One region of the Streptomyces sp. NPDC051364 genome, then DNA from elsewhere that is predicted to be linked to it. Evidence: riboswitches for the same ligand, from Rfam matches in the RefSeq annotation. Region 1 holds a riboswitch; each other region holds the start of a gene.
The links. A riboswitch is a leader RNA that binds a small molecule or an ion and turns the genes downstream of it on or off. The one in region 1 is predicted to bind cobalamin.

Region 1 (5,445 bases):
GGCGAGGACTCGGAGCCGGTGGCGGAGGTGGCCACCGCGGCCACGGAGGCGGCGGGGGCGGGGGTGTCCTCGCCATCGGTCCCACGGCTCGGCGGCTTCGCGGCCGGCGGGGTGTAGCGGGTGACCTCGGCGCGGAGCATGGCGTTCAGGGCGGCGTACGGGTCGATGGGCATGCCGGAACCTCACCGTGTTCAGGGGGTGTGTGGGGGTACGCGCTGCTGCTCGGCCCGCTCAGCAGCGCAGGACCACACCCCGCACCGTCCCCGCGGACGGCACTGGCCCGGCCGTCCCGAACGAGTCGGCGCGCATCGCCTGACCGGTCTGTTTCACGTGAAACACCGGCCGCGGCAGCTGCCGTACACCCGGCAGTCCGCGCACGACCAGGCGTACGGCGGGCCGCACTTCGGGATCCGTGGCCGGATCGGACTCCCCCTCGACGGGGGCGCCCGGCTCGCTCGGCGCGCCGGACCCGGTGCGCTCGAGGGCGGCGGCCGCCGCTGCGGCCGTCGTGACGGGGGGACCGGACGCGAACAGGCACAGCAGCACGACACAGGCCGCCGAAAGGGCCCTGGCCAGTGCCGTGCGTGCATGCCGTGTCCCGCTCATGCGAGGGGTCTGCCCCGATACGCCGGGTGACTCCCCGACCGGACCGCAGAAGCCCCCGACCGGGGGACGAAGACACCCCCCTCGGATGACAGGAAGCCGAGGCGGCTGCCGGTGCGCGGGGCGGTCGGGGGCGGTCGGGGGCGGTGCCGGCGGGGTCAGCCGGTGCGGTGGCGGCCGGTCAGCCGCGCCAGGACCGTGGTCTCACCGCTGACCAGCCGCAGTTGGGCCCGCCCGGGCCGCTGGCCGCGACCGCTGAAACCGCCGGGCGAGACACGGTCGACGGTGAAGACGGCGGTACGGCCGTCCGCGCGCGCGATCTCGACGGTCAGCCCGCGTCGCAGCTCGGCGAGGTGCAGGTCGGCGGCCGTGACCACGGCGGTGCCGACCGAGCCCGGGGCCGGGGTGTCGTGGTCCCAGGAGGCCTCGTCCCCGTCCCCGCCCAGCGGCAGGTCGACCCCCAGACTCGGGATGTGCAGCCGCAGCGGTCGTGCGGCCCGCAGCGGTGTGATGCCGGCGGCCCGCGCGGGTCGGGGCCCCTTGGCTGCGGCGTGCTGTCCGGAGTGCTCCAGCTGCTCGACGAGTCGGCGGTGACCGGACAGGCCCAGGGCCCGCGAGGGCAGCGCGTCGGCGGCGGTGGCGGCGGTGGGCCGCGCGCCCTCGGTGCTGCGCAACATCCCTATGCCGGTGCCCAGCAGAGCCACTGTCAGCACGCCGACCACCCACTTGGCGCGGGGCATGGAATTCCCTCCTGGTCCGATCCCCCCGGCTCCGGCGGCCGGGTCTCCTGAGAGCAGTGGAACCCCTCGCTGCCCGTCAGTACCGGTTACAACGCCGAAGACTGACGCGACGTCACAGGCGTGTCGACACTCCGCCCCGGACGTCTTCCCAGCTGGTGACGGGTGCACCGCCCCTGTCCCGAGGATTGCGCCGGATACGGCCGAACGAGTGCACCACGCACCGCGCACGGGTGGACGGCAGACCGGCTACTGCGGCCGCGCAGCGCCGTCGGGGTCGTTGAGGATCAGCTCGGCCAACCTCAGCAGACGCCGGAAGTGCGTGCATGCCGCGTCGTGCGGGGATGGCAGCGAGGCCCAGCGGCGCAATTCCGGCAGACACTCCTCGACCGCATCCAGCCGGTACCGGTCCAGACGGCCGCCGGCCATCAGGTACAAGAGGACGTGCCCGCACACCACGATGTCGAGGCCGGCCGCCCCGGTGGCCCCCGGCGGCAGTTCGGGAACCGGCCCGGCGTGAGCGCGCCAGAGCCGGGCGACCTCGTGGACCGCCGCCCGATGCCCGTCGGGCCCGGGCCAGCGGGGCCCCCGAAAGAACTCCGTGTCGGCGGCCGAGGGACGCTGCCGGTGCAGGATCCGCTTCTCCTCGCGCCGCCGCTCGGCGAACGCGGCCCGCTCGGCAATCCCCGCGTCCCGGCTCGACTCGAGCTTCTTCAGCGCCCGCAGCAGCGCGTCCCCGTCCCGGTCCAGGTCCCCGACGGTGCCGAGGTAGGACCAGGTCGCCTGGAACCCGAAGGGCTTGAACAGGACGACGGCGCTGCGCAATGCGCTCCGCCGGCGGGCGTGCGGCAGCGTGTGGTCCCGCACCCGGCGGGCGTACACGCTGAAGCTCATGGACCCGACCCTGTGAGTCCGGGGCGGCGCACCCGGGGCCGGGGAGGGTCAGACGAGGACGAAAACGATCGCCGCCGCCCCCATGAGGGCGGCGGCGAGGTGGATGGCCGGGTGGCCGTAGTCGCCGAACCAGAGGTGGCGGGCCAGGCCGCCGAGGGCGGCCAGGGCCGTGATGATGCCGACCTGGGCCAGCAGCGTGGCGGCGGTGAAAGGGGCCAGGAGCAGCAGAACGGTGTTGAGCCAGAACGGGACGGCGCCCGTCCAGCCGCGCCATTCCCAGATCGCCGTCTGCATGTACTACCGGCCCCCTCATCGTCAGCTCGCGGGCTGTACAGCCTCCTGGGGTGCGGCGGCCGGGGCAAGGGCCCGTTCGGCAAGAAAACCGAAGGCCAGGCCGAAAGTCGTCCACATCGCGACCTGGATGGCCACGGTCGCGAGGCGGAACTGCCAGATCAGGGCGGCCGGGAAGTCCGCCGGGACCTCGTTGATGCCGGGCAGGGCCGCGTAGGCGATGGCGACCACCGCGACGAAGCCGACCGAGGCGACGATCGAGGCGTTCCAGTTCCCGAGCTTGGGCGCCAGGCGCCGGCCCAGGATGAGCGCGCCCGCCGACAGCAGCGCGCTCAACGCGATCATCAGGATGTAGAGGGTGGTCCTCCGGACGACGGTGTCGGGGTCCCCGACGGCCGGCGGGTTGGACGGGTACTTGAGGAACGGCACCAGGTTGAAGGCGACGAACAGGCCGCCCGAGACCAGCAGGGCCGTGGCCCGAGGGCCGAAGCGGCCGATCCGGCCCAGGGCGTAGCAGAACACGAGCGCGGCGATCCCGCCGAGCGCGATCCCGTACAGGAGCGTGCCGGTGCCAAGGCCTGCCGTGGCCTGGAGGGCCCGGCTGACCGGGGCCGCCTCCTCGCCGTGCTCGTGGGCGGCGTGGCCCGCCTCCTCGATGGCGATCGCCGCGTCGACCTTGGCCTCACCGAGGACGTACGCGACGAGGAACGCCGCCACGCCGGCGAGCAGTCCGGCCAGCATGCCCCGCACCAGCAGGACGCGGGGGGAGATGGAGTTCATGGTTCGGTTCTTCCCTTGCCGAGGCGGAGATCAGTGGCAGGGGAAGCCGAGGAGGTGGCGACCGTCGTGCATCCACTCGTGGACGGTGTCGCCCTCGAAGAGCGCGGTGGCGCCCTGCTCGGCACCGACGAGGTAGAGCAGGACCAGCATCAGGACGCCGACGAACAGGGCCCAGGGGGCGAGCGCGGAGAGCGAGATCGGGGTGACGGCAGGGGCCGTCGTGGGCACGGCGGAGTGAGCCATGGCAGAACCTCCAGAGGGAACACGCGTCCCGGTCAGTGGTGCTAGCGACGACATGGCGGGTCTGACTTCTCCTCCCCCTCCGGGAGGATTCACAGTGGCGCGACCGTGCCGGATTTTCACCGGTACTTCCGTCATACCGTCGTCTTTTTTAGGTTGTCGTCCGAGACCGTACCGCGTTTACGCTCCCCTTATGAAGAGCGACGTAGTACGAGTTCAGTTCGTGAGACGTCCATTCGAGGACGCCTCACGACAGGTGCGCTTCGGCCACGGCGACCCCTGCCCGCAGTACGCGGGCCTGCAGGGCCCGGACACGGGGGAGTGGGCCGGGCGGACCCTGGACGAGGTCGCCGCCGAGGATCCGGCCGCCGTCCGGAGCTGGCTGGCGGACCCCGACTACGCGCCGCCCGGCGGGGAGTCCGTCACCGCGCTGATCGCCCGCGTCGGCGCCGCCCTCGCCGCCCTGCCCACCGGCACGCATCGCGCCGTGGTCGACCAGGCCGTCGTCCGGGCGGCCGTCGTGTCCGCGCTGGAGCTGCCGGCCGCCGCTTTCTGGCGCCTCGACGTACGGCCGGACACGGTGACCAGCCTCACCGGGCGGCTGGGGCGGTGGAACCTTCAGCTCGGACAGCCGGTCGGGAAGTAGCCGGAGCAGAACGGGCCGCAGGCAGCAGAACGGCCCGGACCCCGCGACGCGGTCCGGGCCGAACGTATGCGGGAGCCGTTACGCGACTTACGCGACTCAGGCGACGATCCAGTCGCTCGTCGCGATCACCGGCTGCACGCCGTCGCGGTGCACGGTGCCCTCGATCAGGCCGTACATCCGGTCCGCCGCGAAGTAGACCTCGTTGTCGTTCTTGAGGCCGAAGGGCTCCAGGTCGACGAGGAAGTGGTGCTTGTTGGGGAGGTTCAGGCGTACCTCGTTGACCCGCGGGCAGTGGTCGAGCACCCGCTCGGCCATCTGGTTGAGGGTCTGCTGCAGCGAGTACGAGTAGGTCTCGGCGAACGCTTCCAGCATGTTCTTGCGGACCTTCTTGTACGACTGGTCCCAGTCGTACGCGGAGTCGTCCGCGGCCAGCGCCGAGTGCGCCCAGCGCGCGGTGACCTTGGTCGCCAGGATGCGGTCGTACGCCTCCTTGAGCGTCGTGTACTTGTCCTTGATGTAGCCGTGGAACTCGGAGTTGGTCGAGTTCATCACCGTCAGGTCCTTCAGACCCGAGATGACCTGCAGGCCGGTCGTCTCGCTGTACGTGATCTGCGCGGTGCGCACCTCCTGGCCCTTGCGGACGAAGGAGTGCTGCTCCTTGCGCGTCGGGACCGGGATCCGCTCCCAGACGTACTCCTCGATCCGGATCTGCGCCTCGCGGATCGGCGACTGGGAGGAGACGAAGTGCTTCGCGAGCAGGATGCCGAAGGCCTCGGGGGAGGCGATCCCGTGCTCCTTGCCGAAGGCGTACACCGTGTTCTTGGTGGTGTCCGTGGGCAGGCAGTTGGCGTTGTCGCCGGTCAGGTGGACGTCGCGGAACTCGCCGCGGAGCGCGACCGAGACGTTGAGGTCGCGGATCTCGTGCCAAGACCCGTCGCCGCCCTTGCGGGTGACCTTGACGATGCGGTTCTCGGCCTTGCCGTACTGGTTCTGCGCCAGGACGTGCTTGCTCATGGTGTCTTCCTTCGGTGCCTCGGGAACACGGAGTCCGGTGGTCTGGATCCCGTACGCCCGGCGTCCAGCGCCGCCCCCGACCGCAGGACGTCCCGCTCCCCGCCGTTCGGCCCCGAGGGGCCGCCCCGGGACTGACGTGCATCCCGGTCCGTAGGTGCTGCTTCGGATTGCAACATGCGCGAACGGCGTTGTTACCCGTACAGATCGTCCGAACACCGGCACCCACGGCTTGGGCGACCG
Region 2 (5,445 bases), on a different contig from region 1:
GTGGTACGCGACGACATCGGCCTCGGCGATGACCTGGACGGCCCGGAGGGTCATCAGGGAGGGGTCGCCGGGGCCGAGCCCGACGCCGTACAGCTTTCCGGTGCGGGCTGCGGTGCTGGCTGCGCTGCTCATTCTTCCTCGCTCGCGATCGCGTTGACGGCGGCGGCCGCGATGGCGCTGCCGCCGCGCCGGCCGCGCACGATCAGGTGGTCGAGGCCGGAGACGTGGGCGGCGAGCGCGTCCTTGGACTCGGCGGCGCCGATGAAGCCGACCGGGACGCCGATGACGGCGGCGGGGCGCGGGGCGCCCTCCTCGATCATCTCGAGCAGCCGGAACAGCGCGGTCGGCGCGTTGCCGACGGCGATCACGGAGCCCTCCAGCAGGCCGCGGTCGCGCCAGACTTCGAGGGCGGCGGCGCTGCGCGTGGTGCCCATCTTCGCGGCGAGGGCGGGCACGGCCGGGTCGGAGAGGGTGCAGATCACCTCGTTGTCGGCGGGCAGCCGCTTGCGGGTGACCCCGCTGGCGACCATCTGCACGTCGCAGAGGATCGGCGCGCCGGCGGTCAGGGCGGCACGCGCGCGCAGCACGACGTCGGGGGTGTAGCCGAGGTCCTGGGGCAGGTCGGTCATTCCGCAGGCGTGAATCATGCGTACCGCGACCTGGGCGACGGAGGCGGGCAGCCCGGAGAGGTCCGCCTCGGCGCGGATCGTGGCAAAGGACTGGCGGTAGATCGCCGCGCCGTCCTTCTCGTACTCGAACACTGTGTACTCGCTCATTTCTTCGCTGCGTCGTGGGAGGTGGTGCGGCGTGCGTCCGCGAGGGCCGCGGGAAGTTCGGAGGTCTGGAGGCCGCGGCGCGGGGTGCGGCCGGCCGCAGAGAGGTCGTAGCCCGTGGGTGTGGCGACCACGTCCACCCACGCGGTACCGCGGGGGTGCCCACACCGGCGTTCGCACCCGGACCAGTGCACGGGCAGGGGGCCGGTCGCACGGGTGACGGCGGCGCGCGCGTCGGCGCGTACGTCCGCGAGGGATTTGGCGCAACCGGGGCGTCCGGTACAGGCGGTGACGGACCGCCAGGGGTCGTCAGGGGCGGTGACCAGCCCGGCCTCGGCGAGGGCGGCCAGCTCTTGTGCTGCGGCGCGGGCGGGCAGGCCGGGGACGACGATGCCGCGCCAGGGGGTCAGGCGGATGCGGCCCGTGAGGCCGGCCAGCAGGCGCCACTGCGCGGTGGTCAGGCGGCCCAGCGGTGCGAGGACGCTGAGCGCGGCGGTGCCGTGGGGCCCTTCGACGATGCCGGGCTCAGGGGCCGGGGAGCGCCGGGCGTCTTCCCGTACGAGGGCGGCCTCGATCCCGGCGGCGGCCAGCCGCACACCCAACTCACCGGAGAGCAGGGCATGTTCGGCGGGCAGCTCGGCAACCCGCCAGGCCCGGGTACCGGCTTCCCGGACGGCGTCGAGGAAGTACGCGGCGGCCACGAGGGCGGCCCGGGGCGCGTCGGCCGCGGCCACGAGCAGGGCGTCCGCCGGATCGGCCGTCCACAGCAGGGTTCGGTCGGCGTCCCGGGCGACCAGGTTCACGTCCGCGGCGAGGGAGGTGACGTCGCCGCGGCCGTCGTCGAGGGCGAACAGGAAGCGGCCGGACAGCCCGGCCGCGGGCGCGCTCGTGCACAGCAGCCGGTCCAGCTCTGCGACCCAGGGCGCCACGTCGGGCAGGCCGCGCCGGTCGAGGCCGGTCAGCGGCGAGGCGACGATGTTGCGGACGCGCTCGTGGGTGGGCGCGGGCAGCAGGCCGGCGCGGACGAGCACGGACTGCAGTTCGCCGCCGCAGCCCGCCCCGAGGCCGCGCAGTTGCGCATTGCCGCGGGAGGTGAGGTCGATGTGCCCGTCGCCGAGCCGCTCCGCGGCATCGGCCAGCAGCGAGGCCGCGTCCGCGTCGAGCATCCCGCCGGGTACCCGGACCCGGGCCAGGAACCCGTCGTCCGCGGCGTGCAGCCGCAGCGCACCGGGGCAGGCGTCACCGCGGTCGCGTATGACGGGTTCGTCCCGCGATGCGGCGGAGGGGGGCTGGGGCGGCATGGCGGCGAGCATACCCACGATTCCCCCGCCCCGACCTGTGGCCGTCACCACCCACCCCTCCGCGCAGCGGTGGTGCGCGGGCGGGCTCGGCGCTCCGCGGAGCGGGGGGGGCGCGCGGGGGGTCGGGGGGCGGGGGCGGGTCCGCCGGTCGGGCGCCCGGGCGCGGGCCACCCCCACTCCCGGTCAGGGAGATCGCCACCTAAGATGACCAGCGGCGGAGCCACATGGCCCGCCGGGAGGAAGCCCGGTGCGAATCCGGCGCGGTCCCGCCACTGTGAACCCTGCAGAGCAATCCGCCGGGTGAGTCAGGAACTCCCGCTGTCCTCACTGCCCGGGGCGCGGAAACCCCGAGGAAGGCCTGCCGCCGCATGATCCTGCTGCTGTCGACGTCCGACACCGATCTGCTCAGCGCCCGCGCCGCGGACGGCCCCGTGCCGTACCGGTTCGCGAACCCGTCCCGCCTTCCCCTCGACGACCTGCCCGGGCTGCTCGACGGCGTCGACCTGGTCGTCGTACGCCTCCTCGGCGGCCTGCGCGCCTGGCAGGACGGCCTCGACCTGCTCCTGGCGCCGGCCCAGACCCGCCCGGTGGTGGTCCTGACCGGCGAACAGGCCCCGGACGCCCAGCTGATGGAGGCCTCCACGGTCCCGATCGGCATCGCGGCCGAGGCGCACGGCTACCTCGCCCACGGCGGCCCCGCCAACCTGGACCAGCTGGCCCGGTTCCTCTCCGACACCGTGCTGCTCACCGGCCACGGCTTCGAGCCGCCGGCCGCCGCGCCGACCTGGGGCCCGCTGGAGCGCACGCCCGGGACCACCGAGGGTCCGCGGATCGCCGTGCTGTACTACCGCGCCCACCAGATGAGCGGCAACACCGCCTTCGTGCACGCCCTGTGCGATGCGATCGAGGCCCAGGACGCCCAGGCGCTCCCCCTCTACGTGTCCTCCCTGCGCGCTCCGGAGCCGGACCTGATCGCCGCGCTGGAGTCGGCTGACGCGGTCGTCACCACCGTCCTCGCGGCCGGCGGCACCAAGCCCGCCACCGCCTCGGCGGGCGGCGACGACGAGTCGTGGGACGCGGGCGCGCTGGCCGCGCTCGGCGTCCCGATCCTGCAGGCCCTGTGCCTGACCGGCTCGCGCAGCGCCTGGGAGGAGAGCGACGAGGGCCTGTCCCCGCTCGACGCCGCGACGCAGGTCGCCGTGCCCGAGTTCGACGGCCGTCTGATCACCGTCCCGTTCTCCTTCAAGGAGCTCGACGAGGACGGCCTGCCCGCCTACGTGGCCGACCCCGAGCGCGCTGCCCGCGTCGCCGGCATCGCCGTCCGGCACGCCCGCCTCCGGCACATCGAGCGGCGCGACAAGAAGCTCGCGCTCGTCCTCTCCGCGTACCCCACCAAGCACTCCCGCATCGGCAACGCGGTCGGCCTCGACACCCCGGCCAGCGCCGTGGAGCTGCTGCGCACCCTCATCGCGGGCGGCTACGACTTCGGCCCCGTCGAGGAGATCCCGGGCCTGGTCTCCGGCGACGGCGACGAGCTGATCCGCGCCCTGATCGAGGCCGGCGGCCACGACCAGGACTGGCTGACCGAGGAGCAGCTGGCCCGCAACCCGGTCCGCATCCCGGCCGCCGACTACAAGCGGTGGTTCGCCGAGCTCCCCGCCGAGCTGCGGGGCAGCGTGGAGCAGCACTGGGGCGAGGCCCCGGGCAACATGTTCGTGGACCGCTCCGCCAACCCGGAGGGCGACATCGTCCTCGCGGCCCTGCGCCGCGGGAACCTGCTCATCCTGATCCAGCCGCCGCGCGGTTTCGGCGAGAACCCGATCGCGATCTACCACGACCCGGACCTGCCGCCGTCGCACCACTACCTGGCCGCTTACCGCTGGATCCAGGCGCGCGCCGAGGACGGCGGCTTCGGCGCCGACGCGATGATCCACCTGGGCAAGCACGGCAACCTGGAGTGGCTGCCGGGCAAGAACGCCGGCCTGTCGGCGGCCTGCGCGCCCGACGCCGCGCTCGGCGACCTGCCGCTCATCTACCCCTTCCTGGTCAACGACCCGGGCGAGGGCACGCAGGCCAAGCGCCGCGTGCACGCCACCCTGGTCGACCACCTGGTGCCGCCGATGGCGCGCGCGGAGTCGTACGGCGACATCGCGCGCCTGGAGCAGCACCTGGACGAGTACGCGCAGATCTCGGCGATGGACCCGGCCAAGCTGCCGGCCATCCGCGCCCAGATCTGGACCCTGATCCAGGCCGCGAAGCTCCACCACGACCTGGGTCTGGAGGAGCGCCCGGACGACGAGGGCTTCGACGACTTCCTGCTGCACGTCGACGGCTGGCTGTGCGAGGTCAAGGACGCCCAGATCCGCGACGGCCTGCACGTCCTGGGCGGCGCCCCGACCGGCGAGGCCCGGGTCAACCTGGTCCTCGCGATCCTGCGCGCCCGTCAGATCTGGGGCGGTACGACGGCCCTGCCCGGCCTGCGCGAGGCGCTCGGCCTGGACGAGTCCGCGGCCACCCGTACGACCGCCGACGAGGCGGAGGCGGCGGCCCGCGCGCTGGTGCAGGCGATGGAGGACGCGAACTGGGCCCCGGAGGCGGTGGCTTCGCTCGCCGCCGGCCACTCGGCGGACGTGGCGGCCGTACTGGACTTCGCGGCCCGGGAGGTCGTCCCGCGGCTGGCCGGCACGACGGACGAGATCGCCCACGTCGTCTCGGCCCTGGACGGCCGCTTCGTCCCGGCGGGCCCCTCGGGCTCCCCCCTCCGGGGCCTGGTGAACGTCCTCCCCACGGGCCGGAACTTCTACTCCGTGGACCCGAAGGCCGTCCCGTCCCGCCTCGCGTGGGAGACGGGCCAGGCCCTGGCCGACTCCCTCCTCACCCGCTACCGCACGGACAACGGCGAGTGGCCGGCCTCCGTCGGGCTGTCCCTCTGGGGCACGAGCGCGATGCGCACCTCCGGCGACGACGTCGCCGAGGCGCTGGCCCTGCTCGGCGTCCGCCCGGTCTGGGACGAGGCCTCGCGCCGCGTCACCGGCCTGGAGCCGATCCCGCTCGAGGAGCTGGGCCGCCCGCGCATCGACGTCACGCTGCGCATCTCGGGCTTCTTCCGGGACGCGTTCCCGCATGTGATCGGCCTGCTGGACGACGCGGTACGGCTGGCGGCGTCCCTGGACGAGCCCGCCTCGGAGAACTACATCCGGGCCCACGCCCAGGCGGACCTGGCCGAGCACGGTGACGAGCGGCGCGCGACGACCCGTATCTTCGGCTCGCGCCCGGGCACGTACGGCGCCGGCATCCTCCAGCTGATCGACTCCCGCGACTGGCGTACGGACGCCGACCTCGCGGAGGTCTACACGGTGTGGGGCGGCTAC
Region 3 (5,445 bases), on a different contig from region 1:
GGCACCATCTGGATCGTCGCGGGCGTCATCTTCGCGGGCGCCGTCCAGGACATGGTCACCCTCTTCTTCTCCACCCGCCGCGACGGGCGCTCGCTCGGCCAGATGGCCCGGGACGAGATCGGCCCGGTCGGCGGAGCCGCCGCCCTGGTCGCCGTGTTCGCCATCATGATCATCCTGCTGGCCGTGCTCGCACTGGTCATCGTCAACGCCCTGGCGCACTCCCCCTGGGGTGTCTTCTCCATCGGCATGACCATCCCGATCGCCCTCTTCATGGGCTTCTACCTGCGCGTGCTGCGGCCGGGCCGGGTCACCGAGATCTCCGTCATCGGCGTCGCGCTGCTGCTGCTCGCCATCGTCGCGGGCGGCTGGGTCGCCGAGTCCTCGCTGGCGAGCACCTTCACGCTGGAGAAGGAGACGCTCGTCCTCTGGATGGTCGCGTACGGCTTCATCGCCTCGGTGCTGCCGGTGTGGATGCTGCTCGCGCCCCGCGACTACCTCTCCACCTTCATGAAGGTCGGCACCATCGCGCTGATGGCGGTGGGCGTGGTGCTGGCGATGCCGACGCTGAAGATGCCCGCGGTCACCGACTTCGCCGCCCGCGGGGACGGGCCCGTCTTCGCCGGGTCGATGTTCCCCTTCGTCTTCATCACCATCGCCTGCGGCGCCCTGTCCGGCTTCCACGCACTGGTCTCCTCGGGCACCACCCCGAAGATGATCCAGAAGGAGACCCAGGTCCGGGTCATCGGCTACGGCGCCATGCTGACGGAGTCCTTCGTCGCCGTCATGGCAATCATCGCGGCCACCATCATCGAGCCCGGCCTGTTCTTCGCGGTCAACTCCCCCGCCGGCGTCATCGGCACGACCGTCGAGACCGCCTCGCAGGCCGTGACCAACTTCGGCTTCGCCGTGTCGCCCGAGTACCTCGCGCAGGCCGCGAAGGACGTCGAGGAGGCCAGCCTGCTGTCCCGTACGGGCGGCGCGCCGACCTTCGCACTCGGAATGTCGGAGATCTTCTCGTCCGTGGTCGGCGGCGCCGGGATGAAGGCGTTCTGGTACCACTTCGCGATCATGTTCGAGGCGCTGTTCATCCTGACGACCCTCGACGCGGGCACCCGCGTCGGCCGGTTCATGCTCCAGGACACCCTCGGCAACGTGCACAAGTCCTTCAAGGACATCAGCTGGAAGCCGGGCGTGTGGCTGGCGAGCGCGCTCGTCGTCGGCGGCTGGGGCTACTTCCTGTGGGTCGGCATCAAGGACCCGCTGGGCGGCATCAACCAGCTGTTCCCGCTGTTCGGGATCGCGAACCAGCTGCTCGCGGCGGTGGCCCTGGCCGTCTGCACCACGCTGCTCGTCAAGTCCGGGCGGCTCAAGTGGGCGTGGGTCACCGGCGTCCCGCTGGCCTGGGACGTGGCCGTCACGCTCACCGCGAGCTACCAGAAGGTGTTCTCCGACGACGTGAAGGTCGGCTTCTTCGCGCAGCGCGACAAGTACCAGACCGGGATCGACGCCGGGAAGGTGCTGCCGCCCGCCAAGAACATGGACGAGATGCACACCGTGGTCACCAACGCCACGGTGGACGGCGCACTGTCGGCGCTGTTCGCCATCCTGATCATCATCGTGCTGCTGGACGCGGCACGGACCTGCTTCAAGGCGATCGCCGCCCCGGAGACGGTCAGGCTGTCCGAGGTCCCGTGGACCGAGTCGAAGATCATCGCCCCGGCCGGGCTCATCGCGACGCCGGAGGAGCGGGCGGAGCTCGCCGCCGCCGGCCTGGACTCGGGCGGCGGCCGCGTGAAGGAGCCGGTGGCGTGAGCGGCGTCCGCGCGGCGCTGGCGAAGGCGCGGTTCTTCGTACGGGAGTTCTCGGGCGAGGCGGCGTACGACCGTTACGTCGCGCACGCCCGCGCGCACGACCCCGCGGCCGAGGTCCTGACCCGCCGCGCCTTCGAACGCGCCCGCACGGACGCCCGCGAGGCAGACCCCCGCGAGGGCTTCCGCTGCTGCTGAGCACGTATGTGAAGGGCCCCGCCGGATCGGTGGGGCCCTTCGCCGTCCCTCAGCGCACCCAGTCCTTGAGGACCTCGGTCTGCAGGGTGATGCCGACGGGCTCGGGGAGCGCGATGTCCGTGCCGTACGGCACGATGTGGATGCTCTCGTACTGTCGGCCGTTCGGCTGGCTGTAGACGGAGATTTGGCACTTGGCCCGGTCGATCAGGAGGTAGACGGGGATACCCGTCTCCGCGTAGGCGCGGGGCTTCTCGACATGGTCGCGCCGGTGGGTGTCCGAATCCCACGAGGTCACCTCTACGACCATGAGGATCGGATCGGGGTCGACCCAGTCCCCCTGCCCGACGAATGCTTCGGAATGCGCGAGCGCCGCATCCGGAATCGCCCGGCCGGCCCGGTACTCCTGGGCCTTGATGCCCTGCCCCGGATGCAGCCACAGCTCGGGGCGGTGCTGCATGCAGATCCGCGTGAGCCACTGGATGATCATCCCGTGGTCGCCGTCCGGCATGGCCTTGCTCCTGATGATCCCGTCGATGAATTCCAGCCGCGTCCCCTCCCTCTCGCGGGCCGCTATGCGCGCCACGGCTTCGAAGTCCTCAGTCAGCATGTGGGGCCGGTCTGTCATCACGGTCATGCCTCGCTCGCCTTCCTCGACGGTGCTGTCTCCGACGATAGCGCCGGGCGCTGACACCCGTACGGCACACTCGACCGCATGGACATCGTGATCAGGCAAGCGCTGGCGGCGGAGTACGGAACGCTCGGGGAGATCACCGCGCAGGCCTATCTCGGGGACGGGCTGCTCACGTTCGGCGAGGACGATCCGTACCTCGCGCGGCTGCGGGACGTGGCCGGGCGGGCGCGCGACGGGGTGATACTCGTCGCCGCCGCGAGCGACGGACGGCTCCTCGGAGGTGTGGCGTTCGCCGCGCCCGGGAGCCCGCTGTGCGACATCGCCCGAGCCGGCGAGGCCGAGTTCCGGATGCTGGCCGTCGCCCGGGAGGGCCGCGGGCGGGGCGCCGGGGAGGCGCTCGTACGGGCCTGCGTGGAGCGGGCGAGGGTCATCGAGGGCGTACGGCGCCTTGTTCTGTCCACCACGGACGACATGGTCGGAGCCCACCGGATCTACGAACGGCTCGGCTTCGTCCGCACGCCCGAACGGGACTGGGAGCCCGTCCCCGGCCTCACTCTGCTCACGTACGGTCTCGAACTGTAGCCACGCCGACACAACATCTAGGGGGTCGCACAGGAAGCGGCCCCCACATGTATGCTCATGCTCGCTGTCGCCGCAGGGGAATCCGGTGCGAATCCGGAACTGTCCCGCAACGGTATGAAGTACACCCATTGGTGTCACCGCAAGTCCGAGGACCTGCCGACAGTGCGCCCGGCTCGACCGAACCGGGTGCCGACACGTCCGGGCCCCGCGGTTGGGCCGGTGGACGCCGTGCGGTGTGAGCGTGCCCAGCCAGGCCCTGCCCCGCGCGCGCCCGCTCGCGCCCGCACCGAAGGTGTCCCGGAGCCGAGCGAGGGAGAGCTCCCCCCGTGACCATCGCGCCTTCCGCACCGCGCGCCGAGTCCGACCCGTCCGACACCGGAATCGAGACCGGGGGACCTGGGGCCGCACTGCTGCGTACCCTCACCGAGCTGACCGCCGACCTCCCCGACACCGACCCGGGCCGGGTCGCCGCAGCCGCGCTCCGCGGGCGCAGCGCCGCCGCCGACGAGGCCGAGCTGCGCGGGCTGGCCACGGAGGCCGCCGCCGGTCTCATCTCCGAGGACCCGGCGTACTCCCGGCTCGCCGCCCGGCTGCTGACGCTGGCCGTCGCCGAGGAAGCCGCGGGCCAGGGGGCCACCTCCTTCTCCGCCTCCGTCGCGGTCGGCCACCGCGAGGGCCTGATCGCGGACCGCACCGCCGAGTTCGTGGCGCTGCACGCGAGCCGCCTGGACGCACTGGTCGAGCACACCCTCGCCGAGGGCGCCGACGACCGCTTCGGCTTCTTCGGCCTGCGCACCCTGCACAGCCGCTACCTGCTGCGCCACCCGATCACCCGTCAGGTCGTCGAGACCCCGCAGCACTTCATGCTGCGCGTGGCCTGCGGCCTCGCCGAGAACGACAGTGTCCAGGCCGTCGAGGAAGTGGCCTCGCTCTACCGGCTGATGAGCCGCCTCGACTACCTGCCGTCCTCCCCCACGCTCTTCAACTCCGGCACCCGGCACCCGCAGATGTCCTCCTGCTACCTGCTGGACTCCCCGCTGGACGAGCTCGACTCGATCTACGACCGCTACCACCAGGTCGCGCGCCTGTCGAAGCACGCCGGCGGCATCGGCCTCTCGTACTCGCGCATCCGCGCCCGCGGTTCGCTGATCCGCGGTACGAACGGCCACTCCAACGGCATCGTGCCGTTCCTGAAGACCCTCGACGCCTCCGTCGCCGCCGTGAACCAGGGCGGCCGCCGCAAGGGCGCCGCCGCGGTCTACCTGGAGACCTGGCACGCGGACATCGAGGAGTTCCTGGAGCTCCGCGACAACACGGGCGAGGACCAGCGCCGTACGCACAACCTGAACCTCGCGCACTGGGTGCCGGACGAGTTCATGCGCCGCGTGAACGCGGACGCCGACTGGTCGCTGTTCTCCCCGGCCGACGTGCCCGAGCTGGTCGACCTGTGGGGCGACGAGTTCGACGCCGCGTACCGCAAGGCCGAAGCGGACGGCCTGGCCCGCAAGTCCATGCCCGCCCGCGACCTGTACGGCCGGATGATGCGCACCCTCGCGCAGACCGGCCAGGGCTGGATGACCTTCAAGGACGCCTCCAACCGCACGGCGAACCAGACCGCCGAGCCGGGCCGGGTCGTGCACTCCTCGAACCTGTGCACCGAGATCCTCGAGGTCACCAACGACGGCGAGACCGCTGTCTGCAACCTCGGCTCGGTCAACCTGGGTGCGTTCGTCCTCACCGAGACGGGTGAGATGGACTGGGAGCGGCTGGACGAGACCGTCCGCACCGCCGTGACCTTCCTCGACCGCGTCGTGGACATCAACTTCTACCCGACCGAGCAGGCCGAGCGCTCCAACTCCCGCTGGCGCCCGGTCGGCCTGGGCGCGATGGGCCTGCAGGACGTCTTCTTCAAGCTGCGCCTGCCCTTCGACTCCGCCGAGGCCAAGGCCCTCTCCACCAAGATCGCCGAGCGCATCATGCTCGCCGCGTACGAGGCCTCCTGCGACCTGGCCGAGCGCCACGGCGCGCTCCCGGCCTGGTCGGAGACCCGTACGGCCCGCGGTGTCCTGCACCCGGACCACTACGACACCGAGCGCGCCTGGCCCGAGCGCTGGGACGCCCTGCGCGCCCGCGTCGCCGAGACCGGCATGCGCAACTCGCTGCTCCTCGCCATCGCCCCGACGGCGACGATCGCCTCGATCGCCGGCGTGTACGAGTGCATCGAGC
Region 4 (5,445 bases), on a different contig from region 1:
GCCGAGGACCCCGTACGGCCCCTGGCCGGCCTGCCCAGTCCCGGGCCGGCCGGTCCCGGGGAGGAACCCATCACTGCGACCATGTCCGCCCGGGCGAGCGCGGAGGCGTTCGCCACCGCAGCCGGGGCGGGCGGTCCGGCCGAGGAGGGCAAGCCCGGCTACGACTCCGCCACCTGGCAGCCCGGCCCCGCGGGGGCAGCCGTACGGCTGCTCGTCATGCACGGCGCGGGCCACACCTGGCCCGGCTCGGCCGCTGCGCCGCCCGCAGGCTTCGGCCCCGTCAGCACCGCACTGGATGCGAGCAGCACCCTGCTCGACTTCCTTTCCCCGCAGCGGCGTTGACGGCAGGCATCGCCTCAGAGCGACGCGCATGGCGGCGCACACCACACGAGGGTCCCGGAGTGTGGTGTGCGCCGCCATGGGCGCGGCTGCCCGCCCTCCCTACTGTTCAGCCATGACGAGCCAACTTCCTTTCCTGCGGGAGCGCGTCGCGCTGGTGACCGGCGGCGGCAGCGGCATCGGCCGGGCCTGCGCGATCGCCCTGGCCGAGGCGGGCGCCACCGTGCACGTGGTCGACATCGGCGAGGAATCGGCCCGGAGCGTCGCCGCACTGGTCGGCGGGCAGGCGCACGTGGCCGACCTCGCCGACCCGGCCGCGATAGAGGGGCTGCCCGCCGCGGTGGACATCCTGGTCAACAGCGCCGGCCTGCAACACGTCGCCCCCATCACGGACTTCCCGGCCGAGCGCTTCGCCCGGATCCAGCAGGTGATGGTCACCGCGCCGTTCCTGCTGCTGCGCCACGTGCTGCCGCACATGTACGCGGCCGGCTGGGGCCGGGTGGTCAACATCTCCAGCGTCCACGGGCTGCGCGCGAGCGCCTACAAGTCCGCCTACGTCGCCGCCAAGCACGGCCTGGAGGGGCTGAGCAAGGTCACCGCGCTCGAGGGCGCCCCGTACGGCGTGACCAGCAACTGCATCAGCCCCGGCTACGTGCGTACGCCCCTGGTCGAGGCCCAGATCGAGCAGCAGGCGGCCGCGCACGGCATCGGCCCCGGCGACGTGCTGTCCGAGGTGCTGCTCAACCGGTCCGCGATCAAGCGCCTGATCGAGCCCGAGGAGGTCGCCGCGGCCGCGGTGTGGCTGTGCGGGCCCCATGCCGGGTACCTCACCGGAACCTCGCTCCCCCTCGACGGAGGGTGGACCGCCACGTGAAGCGGGACGGCCACCAAAAATTAACTACCGGTCAGTAGACAGGGAGGGCGGGCATGCGGATTCTGGCCCCGTACATGTCATTTCGGCCAATGAAGCCCATGAGGAGCGCCCCCACATGCGCAGCACCCACGCCCGCATCCGCACGCTCGGAACCGCCACCGGCACGGCCGCGGCCACCGTCGTCCTGATGCTGGCCCCTGCCGCCTCCGCCCAAGCCGCCCCGGTCCCCACCCCGGCCCCGGCTGCCGCCCCGGCCGCGGCGACGGCCTCCGCGCCCGGCGGCAACGCGCTCATCCGCGGTATCGACTACGGCACCTGGAAGCGCGATGTCGCCGCCGTCATGGCCACGGCCCGCCCGTACGTCGAGCAGCGCATCGCCCAGTCGCCCGCCGGCGAGAAGCCCGCGATCGTCCTCGACATCGACAACTCCTCGCTGGAGACGGACTTCCACTGGTTCTGGACGTTCCCGACCCCGGCGATCTCCGAGGTCCGCGACCTGACCGGGTACGCGAACGAGCGCGGCGTCGCCATCATCTTCGTCACCGCCCGACCGGGGATCATCCACTCCCTCACCGAGCACAACCTCAAGGCGGTCGGCTACCCCGTCTCGGACCTGTACGTCCGGGACCTGCCCGATCTCTTCAGCGAGGTCAGCACCTACAAGACGGCCAAGCGCGCCGAGATCGAGGCCCGCGGCTACACGATCATCGCCAACATCGGCAACAACAACAGCGATCTGGTCGGCGGGCACGCGGAGCGCACCTTCAAGCTGCCGGACTACGACGGCAAGCTCTCTTAGTCGCTTTTCGGCCCCGCTGCCAAGGGTCCCCGCCGCCGGCCGCCTGCACACAGAGGCGGCCGGCGGCGGCGCACCGGGGGGCGGGGCGTCTCATTGCCGTGTCCGCATGGTGATCACACCTGTCCGCCGCCCGGCGGCTGCCCTTAGGCTGACTCCGCAGCTGGTTCGCCCCGTCCTCCAGGCGGGATGCGTCGCAAGAGGGAACCCGGTGGGAATCCGGGACTGCCCCGCAGCGGTGAGCGGGAACGACCGCCGTCATACGCACTGGGCCCGGACGGGTCTGGGAAGCGACGGCCAGTAGGAGTCTCGTACGACGAGACGTGCCCGCGAGTCCGAAGACCTGCCCGTTGCCCGCACGCGACCGTTCGCGTGCGGTGATCCCGGTGACTTCGTGGGCGGGTCGGCGTGCACATTCAGGCGGGCACAGGTGGTCCGTCCGGTTCGTCACTCCTTCGCCCCGGTTTCCCCGGGATCCGTCGCAAGACGCGCACACGCATGCTCGCGAAGGAGAGTCACGTGACAACCGAGTCCGCTGCCACGGCCGTACGCGCCACCGTGTACGGATACCCCCGCCAGGGGCCGAACCGGGAACTGAAGAAGGCCGTCGAGGGCTACTGGAACGGCCGCGTCGGCGCCGCCGCCCTCCGGGAGACCGCCCGCGAACTGCGCCGGAGCGCCTGGCAGCAGCTGGCAGATGCCGGAATCCACGAGGTCCCGACCGGCGACTTCTCGTACTACGACCACGTACTGGACACCAGTCTCATGGTCGGCGCCGTCCCCGCCCGCCACCGCGCCGCCGTCGAGGCCGACCCTCTGGACGGGTACTTCGCGATGGCCCGCGGCACGCAGGATGTGGCGCCGCTGGAGATGACCAAGTGGTTCGACACCAACTACCACTTCCTCGTCCCGGAGTTGGGGCCGGACACCGTCTTCACCGCCGACCCCGCCAAGCAGGTGGCGGAACTGCGCGAAGCCCTTGCGCTCGGGCACCGCGCCCGGCCCGTCCTGCTGGGACCGGTCACGTACCTGCTGCTGGCCAAGCCCGCCCCCGGCGTCTGCGACGACTTCGTGCCGCTCACGCTGCTGGACCGGCTGCTGCCCGTGTACGCCCAGGTGCTGGCCGAGCTGCGCGCGGCCGGGGCCGAGTGGGTGCAGCTCGACGAGCCCGCCCTGGTCCAGGACCGCACCCCCGCCGAGCTGAACGTCGCCACCCGCACCTACCGGGAGCTCGGCGCCCTGACGGAGCGCCCGAAACTGCTCGTCGCCTCGTACTTCGACCGGCTGGGCGAGGCCCTGCCCGTCCTCGCCAAGGCCCCCGTCGAAGGCCTGGCGCTCGATTTCACCGGGGCCGCCGCCGCGAACCTGGCGGACCTCGCCGCGGTGGGCGGGCTGCCGGGCAAGCGCCTCGTCGCCGGCGTGGTCGACGGCCGCAACATCTGGATCAACGACCTCCAGAAGTCGCTGACCACCCTGGGCACCCTGCTCGTCCTCGCCGGCCGGGTCGACGTCGCCGCGTCCTGCTCGCTGCTGCACGTCCCGCTGGACGCCGCCGTCGAACGCGACATCGACCTGCAGATCCGCCGCTGGCTGGCCTTCGCCCGGCAGAAGACCGCCGAGATCGCCACCCTCGCCCGCGGCCTCGGCCAGGGGCCCGCCTCGATCGCGGCCGAACTCGCCGCCAACCGCGCCGACCTGGCCTCCCGTTCGAACTCCCCGCTCACCTGCGACCCCGCGGTACGGACCCGTACGGCGGCGATCGGCGAAGCCGATGCCCGCCGTGCCCAGCCGTACGCCGAACGCTCCGCCGCCCAGCGCGCCCTCCTGGGCCTGCCGCTGCTGCCGACCACGACCATCGGCTCCTTCCCGCAGACCGCCGAACTCCGCACCGCCCGCGCCGACCTGCGCTCGGGCCGGATCGGCACGGCCGGCTACGAGGAGCGCATCGAGGACGAGATCCGCGAGGTCATCGCCTTCCAGGAGAAGGCCGGCATCGACGTCCTCGTGCACGGCGAGCCAGAACGCAACGACATGGTGCAGTACTTCGCGGAGCAGCTCACCGGGTACCTGGCCACCCGGCACGGCTGGGTCCAGTCGTACGGCACCCGTTACGTCCGCCCGCCCGTCCTGGCCGGGGACATCTCCCGTCCCGATCCGATGACCGTGCGCTGGACGACGTACGCCCAGGCGCAGACGGCCCGGCCGGTCAAGGGCATGCTGACCGGCCCGGTCACCATGCTCGCGTGGTCCTTCGTACGGGACGACCAGCCGCTCGGGGACACGGCACGGCAGGTGGCGCTCGCCCTGCGCGACGAGGTCGGGGACCTGGAGGCCGCGGGCACTTCGGTGATCCAGGTGGACGAGCCCGCGCTGCGGGAGACGCTGCCGCTGCGCGCCGCCGACCGTGCGGAATACCTGGCGTGGGCCACCGAGGCCTTCCGGCTCGCCGTCTCCGGGGTACGGCCGGACACGCAGATCCACACGCACATGTGCTACGCGGAGTTCGGCGACATCCTCCGGGCCATCGACGACCTCGACGCCGACGTGATCAGCCTGGAGGCCGCGCGTTCGCACATGCAGGTGGCCGACGAGCTCGCCGGCGCCGGATACCCGCGGGAGGTGGGTCCGGGTGTCTGGGACATCCACTCGCCGCGCATCCCGTCCGCCGTGGAGGCGGCCGCGCTGCTGCGCAAGGGGCTCGAGGCCATTCCGGCCGAGCGGCTGTGGGTCAATCCCGACTGCGGCCTGAAGACCCGCGGCTGGCCCGAGACCCGTGCCTCCCTGGCGAGCCTGGTGGCGGCGGCCCGCGAGGTCCGGGGTGAACTCACCGGCTCCTGACCGGTCCTGACTGCCCGTACGAAGCGTCTGCTCCGGTCCTTCCCGCGGACCGGAGCCACACGTTGAGCCGTACCCGCTCCCGGGCTCGGCTCCACTGCTTCAGGGACGGATCCCGTCGCACGTAACCTGGAGGTGGCGCGGGCCGCGCAGGACCGCGTTCTGCCGGTAGGGCGGCGGGTCCTCGACCAGGCGCGGGTTCTCCAGGCGGCGGGCCAGCTCGCTCAGCGCGAGCTGCGCCTCCAGCCGGGCCAGCGGGGCGCCGAAACAGCTGTGGATGCCGCTGCCGAGGCCCAGGTGCTGGATGTCCTTGCGGTACGGGTCGAAGCGGTCGGGGTTCTCGAAGCGGTGCGGGTCCCGGTTGCCGGAGGCGAGGATCAGCCACATCGAGGAGCCCTTGGGGATGGTCACCCCGCGGACCTCGATGTCGACGAGCGGGGTGCGCTGCGGCAGCAGCTGCACCGGCGGCTCGAACCTCAGCAGCTCCTCCACCATCGGCACCGCGAGCCCGGGCGTCTCGCGCAGCTGCTTCAGCACGTCCGGGTTGCGCAGCAGCGTGAGCATCCCGTTGGTGATCAGGTTGACGGTGGTCTCGTGGCCC

Region 2: another riboswitch for cobalamin. It lies ahead of cobN (cobaltochelatase subunit CobN); the one in region 1 lies ahead of AB0M76_RS02245 (CbtB-domain containing protein).
Region 3: another riboswitch for cobalamin. It lies ahead of AB0M76_RS10675 (ribonucleoside-diphosphate reductase subunit alpha); the one in region 1 lies ahead of AB0M76_RS02245 (CbtB-domain containing protein).
Region 4: another riboswitch for cobalamin. It lies ahead of metE (5-methyltetrahydropteroyltriglutamate--homocysteine S-methyltransferase); the one in region 1 lies ahead of AB0M76_RS02245 (CbtB-domain containing protein).

Annotation. Positions count from the first base shown of each region.
Region 1 covers NZ_JBFBAH010000001.1:458,671-464,115, forward strand. The annotation lists gene AB0M76_RS02215 (hypothetical protein) at 1-173, opposite strand, end outside; gene AB0M76_RS02220 (hypothetical protein) at 232-606, opposite strand; gene AB0M76_RS02225 (class F sortase) at 762-1,343, opposite strand; gene AB0M76_RS02230 (hypothetical protein) at 1,590-2,234, opposite strand; gene AB0M76_RS02235 (hypothetical protein) at 2,283-2,528, opposite strand; gene AB0M76_RS02240 (CbtA family protein) at 2,550-3,305, opposite strand; gene AB0M76_RS02245 (CbtB-domain containing protein) at 3,336-3,548, opposite strand; cobalamin riboswitch at 3,585-3,734, opposite strand; gene AB0M76_RS02250 (histidine phosphatase family protein) at 3,769-4,191, shown strand; gene pucL (factor-independent urate hydroxylase) at 4,288-5,205, opposite strand.
Region 2 covers NZ_JBFBAH010000002.1:46,195-51,639, reverse strand. The annotation lists gene AB0M76_RS04120 (precorrin-2 C(20)-methyltransferase) at 1-132, opposite strand, end outside; gene AB0M76_RS04115 (precorrin-8X methylmutase) at 129-776, opposite strand; gene cobG (precorrin-3B synthase) at 773-2,074, opposite strand; cobalamin riboswitch at 2,269-2,410, shown strand; gene cobN (cobaltochelatase subunit CobN) at 2,443-5,445, shown strand, end outside.
Region 3 covers NZ_JBFBAH010000004.1:216,736-222,180, forward strand. The annotation lists gene AB0M76_RS10655 (carbon starvation CstA family protein) at 1-1,812, shown strand, start outside; gene AB0M76_RS10660 (YbdD/YjiX family protein) at 1,809-2,006, shown strand; gene AB0M76_RS10665 (Uma2 family endonuclease) at 2,056-2,640, opposite strand; gene AB0M76_RS10670 (GNAT family N-acetyltransferase) at 2,719-3,219, shown strand; cobalamin riboswitch at 3,264-3,395, shown strand; gene AB0M76_RS10675 (ribonucleoside-diphosphate reductase subunit alpha) at 3,552-5,445, shown strand, end outside.
Region 4 covers NZ_JBFBAH010000022.1:100,825-106,269, reverse strand. The annotation lists gene AB0M76_RS32165 (PHB depolymerase family esterase) at 1-342, shown strand, start outside; gene AB0M76_RS32160 (3-hydroxybutyrate dehydrogenase) at 455-1,213, shown strand; gene AB0M76_RS32155 (HAD family acid phosphatase) at 1,329-2,012, shown strand; cobalamin riboswitch at 2,157-2,375, shown strand; gene metE (5-methyltetrahydropteroyltriglutamate--homocysteine S-methyltransferase) at 2,529-4,847, shown strand; gene AB0M76_RS32145 (cytochrome P450) at 4,947-5,445, opposite strand, start outside.